Regions from separate parts of the Heyndrickxia acidicola genome, predicted to be linked through region 1. Evidence: riboswitches for the same ligand, from Rfam matches in the RefSeq annotation. Region 1 holds a riboswitch; each other region holds the start of a gene.
What was found. Region 1 has a riboswitch for S-adenosylmethionine ahead of A5N88_RS17035 (alpha/beta hydrolase). Riboswitches for the same ligand answer to the same signal wherever they lie in the genome.
Positions count from the first base shown of each region.

Region 2: linked by a shared signal. The riboswitch ahead of A5N88_RS20615 (O-acetylhomoserine aminocarboxypropyltransferase/cysteine synthase family protein) and the one ahead of A5N88_RS17035 (alpha/beta hydrolase) in region 1 are both predicted to bind S-adenosylmethionine.
Region 3: linked by a shared signal. The riboswitch ahead of A5N88_RS09010 (2,3-diketo-5-methylthiopentyl-1-phosphate enolase) and the one ahead of A5N88_RS17035 (alpha/beta hydrolase) in region 1 are both predicted to bind S-adenosylmethionine.

Region 1 covers NZ_KV440953.1:3,635,465-3,637,733, reverse strand. The annotation lists gene A5N88_RS17035 (alpha/beta hydrolase) at 515-1,333, opposite strand; SAM riboswitch class I at 1,700-1,811, opposite strand.
Region 2 covers NZ_KV440953.1:4,427,217-4,429,485, forward strand. The annotation lists gene A5N88_RS20610 (GntR family transcriptional regulator) at 1-297, shown strand, start outside; SAM riboswitch class I at 668-782, shown strand; gene A5N88_RS20615 (O-acetylhomoserine aminocarboxypropyltransferase/cysteine synthase family protein) at 928-2,232, shown strand; gene metX (homoserine O-acetyltransferase MetX) at 2,246-2,269, shown strand, end outside.
Region 3 covers NZ_KV440953.1:1,928,683-1,930,951, reverse strand. The annotation lists gene A5N88_RS09015 (pyridoxal phosphate-dependent aminotransferase) at 1-884, shown strand, start outside; SAM riboswitch class I at 958-1,069, shown strand; gene A5N88_RS09010 (2,3-diketo-5-methylthiopentyl-1-phosphate enolase) at 1,284-2,269, shown strand, end outside.

The DNA of each region.
Region 1 (2,269 bases):
TATGCCTAAGCTATTTGCATTGATTATTGCTTCCCGTATAATGAATAAACCCATATATTGTCTGTCTTCGCTTCAATAGCAGCAAAATTTAAGGAACCTCACATCCAGGCACCAAAGTGCAAAAAAAGAACGATCCTGTCTATTAGCTCAAGCTTGACTAGTATTTCATTTTTCAAGCTTTTGACAAATGACAGTTTCGATTATATTATATTTCATTCCCTTCATAGGTACTAGTTTAATCCTTGAATACCAGGCTCAGTTCATTTTAGCGGTTTTAACCTGCACCAGGATTCAGGTGGGACGATAATATTTCAGCCGCCTTTAAAATCGGGATGCTCCCTTGCCGCGCCTTTTTTAGCGGGAATCTGCTTTTCCCTTCATTTCAGCATGGGACCATATCAACATAGAGCTTTAGCTGAGCCTAATCATACTATTTAACTGTAAGTTTTATACCCCTTATCACAGGATCTAAAAAGCACCCTGCCTCAAAGAGCAGGACGCTTGAATTATTTGTTTAATTGGGGATCTCTGCATTTTCGTTTTGCTTTTCCGTTTTAAAAAGCCAAGAGAGCGTATGGCGGACCAGCTCCTCTTTCTCACCGCAGGAGGAGTAGGTGTGCCCTGCACCTTGTATGAAGTAGCTTTCACACATTCCTTTTTGTCGTGAACAAAACTTCTTGTCATACTCTTCACTGTAAGCAGATGGGATTTCATCATCCGCTGTCCCATGGATGATAAAAACATCTCCTTTATAGGCTGAAGCCTTTAATAAAGGCTGATAGGGTATCATGGAATCAAAAAAGTCTTTTGTAAAGCTGTACCCCAAATAATCCAGGGAAGCTTTACCCTCTGCCTGAAAACTTCTGTATGCCTTTTCTCCAACAATGCTGACAATATCTTCAAAGGGGTTTCCCACTGCAGACCACAAAATCAGCCTGCTAATATTCCCATCCAACACTGCTGTATAGAGGGCAATCGCGCCGCCCAGGCTATGTCCAAGCAATATGACATTCGCGCTGTCAATGTACTCAAGCTGCCTTCCGAATGCTATGGCCTGCCGGGTTTGCTGAATAAACTCGTCAAAATACGTGCGCCCATACTCTCCTTCACTTTCTCCACAGCCTGAATAATCAAATCGAAGTACAGCATACTCTTTCTCCGCAAGCCTTCTTGCCGCATTAACAAACAGGCGATGCACCCCCTGCCTGCTCCCCGTAAAGCCATGACATATAATGATAAGCGGAAAACGGCTTGTATTGCTTAGTGACTCAGGATAATGGACAGTAGCTGCTAATCCCTTCTCCTGCCATTCAATCATAACTTGCTGTTCCATTCTGCCACCTCCATTTTTAAAACCCATATATCCAATAAACTTAGTTGGTATTACAAGAAAAGTTCAAACTCCTTGCCCTCAGTACTGGAGCTAGACAAAGACACTATTGGTTAACTGTTAAGCAGTTTATAATTACGTTAGGCTGTTTTCGCATAGATTGTTGCTTTACGTAAGGATTATCCCGTTTGTTGTCTGTCTTCGTGGCATCTTTTCGTAAGCTCTTTATAACTTTTAATACTAACATATATTTACAATGATATTTTTGTTTCCAATAGCAACAAAGTTTACGAAAAGAGCCTTACCTAAACATAAAATAAACCCCTCTACAGTTTCGAAGAGGGGTTTTCAACATATGGAAATCCGCTCTTCCTATCTATCAGGCTTTTCTTGCCTGCTGGATGTGGCACAGTGCTTTAATACATAAAGTCTGCTGCCGAGGTTTCCAAGGGCCAAATCCCTCCACCTCTCTTGATAAGAAGTACCATTAAATTAACTTTAAAACTATCATGAGCTCTTTCGTTTGTCAATTTCTTTGTTTTTGGCTGTTTTGGCATATATTATTGCTCTTCGCAAAAGTCTTAAATCCTGTGTTAAATGAGTCTTCGCGGCATCTTTTCGTAAGCAATTCACAGGTTTACTACTTAGGCTGTGAAATTCATAATTTTTTTGTGTTATATAAAAACAAAGTTTACGAAAAGAGCCTTGCCAATCTTGAAAACTCCTTAAAAAAAGCTGTGTCCGCTGTTTGGCTTCGCATTCTGCTTAAAACGGTGCGGCACCAAGGTGGATCACTTTTGCAAAGTCTCTGTTAAACTTGCCTGTTGATTTCACCTGCAGGCACTCGCTTTCCGCGGACGGTTTAGATTTGAATCAAATAATTGGTACATGAAATCCGCTTCATCTGTGCAAAATAAATAGAAATACAAAATGAGCGGG
Region 2 (2,269 bases), 790 kb from region 1:
CGGGCGAACCGTGAATTTCACTCGACCCTGGCGAAAGCATCAGGAAATCGGTTCCTCATTGAATTCTTAAATAAGATATTGTCTCAGATTGATATTTACCTGCTCATTTATGATGCCTTCCATCATTTTGAACAGGGAAGCAGCCATGAATGGGCGGATCATTCAGCCCTTGTTGAAGCCGTTAAACAAAATGATCAAAACCTGTTCGAGGAGAGATTAATCAACCATCTGCAATACAGCCTTGAAGAGCTCAAAGTGGATATTATCAATTATCAGCCCCTGCAAAATTTATTTTAGCAGGGCTTTTTTCTGTTCAAGGTACGGACATCCTTCGGCACAAGCAGGCTCCTTTCTGTCCAGTGGAATGCAAGTGCCTGGAGCAGAAGCCAATAGAGAACTATACCTTGTTTTTACATGTACAAAAACAGTCTGAGCAAAAAACGTAATGAGCCCTTCTTATTAGGTTTTCTGTATTCAGCAAAAAAAATTTTTTACTGCAATGATGTAAACGAACATCCCTTTAACATCGCCTTTTCATTCCATTTCGTATTCTAAAAAATAATAGAATCTTCGAATTTCTTAAAAAGCATGGTTGACTTTTCCTCTGGGCTCCACTATAATCCATTTCAAGATGAATTTTAATTTTTCATAAAATTGAATGAAATTACTCTTATCGAGAGCGGCGGAGGGACTAGGCCCTTTGAAGCCCGGCAACCTTCAGGCAGGAATGCTTGAAAAGGTGCTAATTCCTACAGATCTAACCAGGATCTGAAAGATAAGGGGAGGATACGAATATACGCCCTCTTCTTATGAAGAGGGCTTTTTATTTTCCCCCCTGCACTCCTCATCCTAAGATATTGCAGCAAAGAGGAATTTCTCGATGCACGTCCTATTTCATTACCCACAAAAAATTAGGAGGAATGCAAAATGACAAACGAATCAAAAGCACTTCGCCCAGAAACTTTATTACTTCACGGAGGACAACAGCCTGACCCTGCAACAGGATCACGTGCTGTGCCTATCCACAAAACGACTTCCTATGTATTTAAAGACACAGACTATGCTCAAGGACTATTCGCACTTCAGCAGGAGGGATTCATCTATACACGTATCGGGAACCCGACGGTAGATGTTTTTGAAAAACGCGTTGCTTTGCTTGAAGGAGGAACAGCTGCTGTTGCCGTATCGTCCGGTGCCGCAGCGATTGCCTTTTCCATCCTGAATGTGGCCGAGGCAGGCGACGAAATCGTGGCTGCCAGCAATCTCTACGGCGGAACCTATAACCTGTTTGCCGTAACGCTGCCAAAATACGGCATCACGACAAAATTCGTTGATTCATCCGATCCGGAAAACTTCCGCAAAGCGATCACGCCAAAAACAAAAGCGATTTTCTCTGAAATTATCGGAAATCCAAGCCTGCAGGTGCTGGATGTTGAAGCCGTTGCAGATATTGCACACGAAAACGGGATTCCGCTGATTGTTGATAATACATTTGGTACACCATATTCCACAAATCCAATTAAATGGGGCGCTGATGTAGTGGTTCATTCGGCTACCAAATGGATTGGCGGACATGGAACAACCATTGGCGGAGTGATTGTGGATGCCGGCAAATTCGACTGGAACAGCGAAAAATTCCCTGGCTTCAGTGAACCGGATCATAGCTACCATGGACTTCGCTATGGAGTGGATGTGCCGCAGGCTGCGTTTGCCACAAAGCTTCGTGTACAGCTCCTTCGCGATTTTGGTCCTGCGTTAAGCCCTGACAGCGCATTCCTGCTGCTTCAAGGACTGGAAACCCTGCATTTGCGTGTACCAAAGCATACTGAAAATGCTCAGGCGGTGGCAGAGTTTTTAGAAAACCACCCTGCAGTAGATTGGGTAAGCTATCCTGGACTTTCCAGCCATCCATCCCATGAGCTGGCCAAAAAATACTTTAAGGACAGCGCAGCGGGCTCCATCGTAACATTCGGCATTAAAGGCGGAAGGGACGCGGGACGCAAGGTAGTCGACAATGTTACCCTCTGGTCACATGTTGCGAATGTAGGGGATGCAAAATCTCTTATTATCCACCCTGCTTCTACTACCCACCAGCAGCTGAGCGGCGACGATCTTAAACAATCCGGTGTAACGGAAGAACTGGTTCGCCTTTCTGTCGGTTTAGAAGCGAAAGAGGATATCATCGCCGATCTGGAACAGGCCATTCTAAAAGCAGCTGCTGTTTCTGTTTGATCGGGAGCCGCAAATGGAATTACATCAGACGATAGCC
Region 3 (2,269 bases), 1.7 Mb from region 1:
TAGCCATATTATTTGGGGGCAAGGCCGGGTTGGTAGAGCTTCCTCCATGCCTTCTAAATCCAGGGGATACGGTCTTAGTGCCTGATCCCGGTTATCCGGACTACTGGTCTGGAGTAGCACTTGCCCAAGCGAAAATGCATACTATGCCTCTTTTGGAGGAAAACGGATTTAAGCCTGATTTTTCATCCATCAGTACAGAAGAGGCTGAAAAAGCAAAATTAATGTTCTTGAACTATCCGAATAATCCGACAGGAGCTACTGCTGATTTGGCCTTTTTTAAAAAAACCATTGAATTTGCCAATGAACATGATATCTGTGTCGTGCATGACTTTGCCTATGGCGCTATTGGCTTTGATGGAAAGAAACCTGTTAGTTTTTTGCAGGCTGAAGGAGCGAAAAAGGTCGGAATTGAAATTTACACCTTTTCTAAAACCTATAACATGGCAGGCTGGCGGGTTGGTTTTGCAATAGGCAATGAGAGTGTAATCGAAGCATTGAATCTTTTTCAGGATCATCTATACGTAAGTCTTTTTGGAGCAGTACAAGAGGCTGCAGCGGCCGCATTATTGGAATCACAGGAGTGTGTAGATGCACTTGTTTCTATGTATGAAACAAGAAGAAACATTTTGGTGGAAGGACTCCGAAAGATTGGCTGGAACATTGCCGCTCCAAAGGGATCATTTTTTGCCTGGCTAAAGGTCCCTGAAGGATATACTTCTGAACAATTTTCTGATGTACTTTTATACCAGGCAAAGGTAGCAGTAGCACCCGGAATTGGTTTTGGTACCTATGGTGAAGGATATGTGCGTGTTGGCTTGCTGGAAACGGAAGAGCGGCTTCGGGAAGCGGTTGAAAGAATCGGAGACTTAAAAATATTTAAATAATTTTCAATTGACAATATTGTGTATGGATGGCATAATCCTATTTGAATTAACAATCTGATAATTATATAACTATTTCTTATCAAGAGCAGGCGGAGGGACGAGCCCATTGAAGCCCGGCAACCGATCTAAGGATTTTCTTTAGGCACGGTGCTAATTCTTGCAGCTAAAAGGCTGAGAGATAAGAAGACGGTAGAATTCCACCTCTTCTTATCGAAGAGGTTTTTTATTGTTTATGAAAAGAAAAGGTAAGAAATCGCTCGAGTCATAAGCCCAGCCATCATTGAAGGGGAAGAACACCCTTCAAAGCTGCCTTGTCTTATGCTGTTCGCCGATGGTCAATCGCCCTCCGCTTTTATTGTAGTCAACAAGTTTTTGCATAATTGGTTAAGAGGTGAGGAAATGAGTGAAGTAACAGCAACGTATAAATTTTATGGAAAACCGGGAACTTTCGAAAAAAAGGCTGAGGACATTGCTCTTGGATTAACAGTGGGATCATGGACGAACCTGGCCATATTGGAAAAGGAGCAGCTAAAAAAGCATAAAGGTTATGTTTTGAAAGTTATTGAGGGAGTAGATGAAGATGGCAGAACCTTTGCTGAAATTATCATTTCTTATCCATCAGTAAATTTCAGTCCTGATCTGCCAGCCATTCTTACTACGGTTTTTGGAAAGCTTTCGTTAGATGGAGAAGTAAAACTTTTAAATTTGGAATTTTCAGAGTCGGTTGAAAGGAATTTTCCCGGTCCGAGATTTGGAATCGATGGCATTAGAGATAGGCTGGGCGTAACAGATCGTCCGCTGGTGATGAGCATATTTAAAGGGGTAATCGGCAGAGATTTACTATTTCTTGAAAAACAGCTTCGAGATCAGGCTCTGGGGGGTGTAGATTTAGTTAAGGATGATGAAATCCTTTTTGAAAGTAATCTAGCTCCATTTGCTGAGCGTATCAAAATGGGGAGAAGAGTCCTGGATGAAGTGCATGAGCAAACGGGACATCGAACACTCTATGCGGTCAATCTTACAGGACGCACATCGGAGGTTATTTCCAAGGCACGGCTTGCAAGAGAACTTGGTGCAGATGCTCTTCTTTTCAACGTATTTACATACGGTTTAGATGTATTGCAGGAACTTAGAGAAGACCCGGAAATTGACATTCCCTTAATGGCTCACCCTGCATTTAGTGGAGCGTTTACCCAATCGAGCCACTATGGGGTTTCCCATAAGCTATTTCTTGGAAAACTTCTTCGGTTGGCTGGAGCGGACTTTGGTTTATTTCCATCTCCATATGGAAGCGTTGCCCTTGAAAGAGAAGCAACCCTTGGGATTGGACATGAACTTACAGTTGAACGCCGTTATAAAAAGTCCTTCCCTGTTCCTTCGGCAGG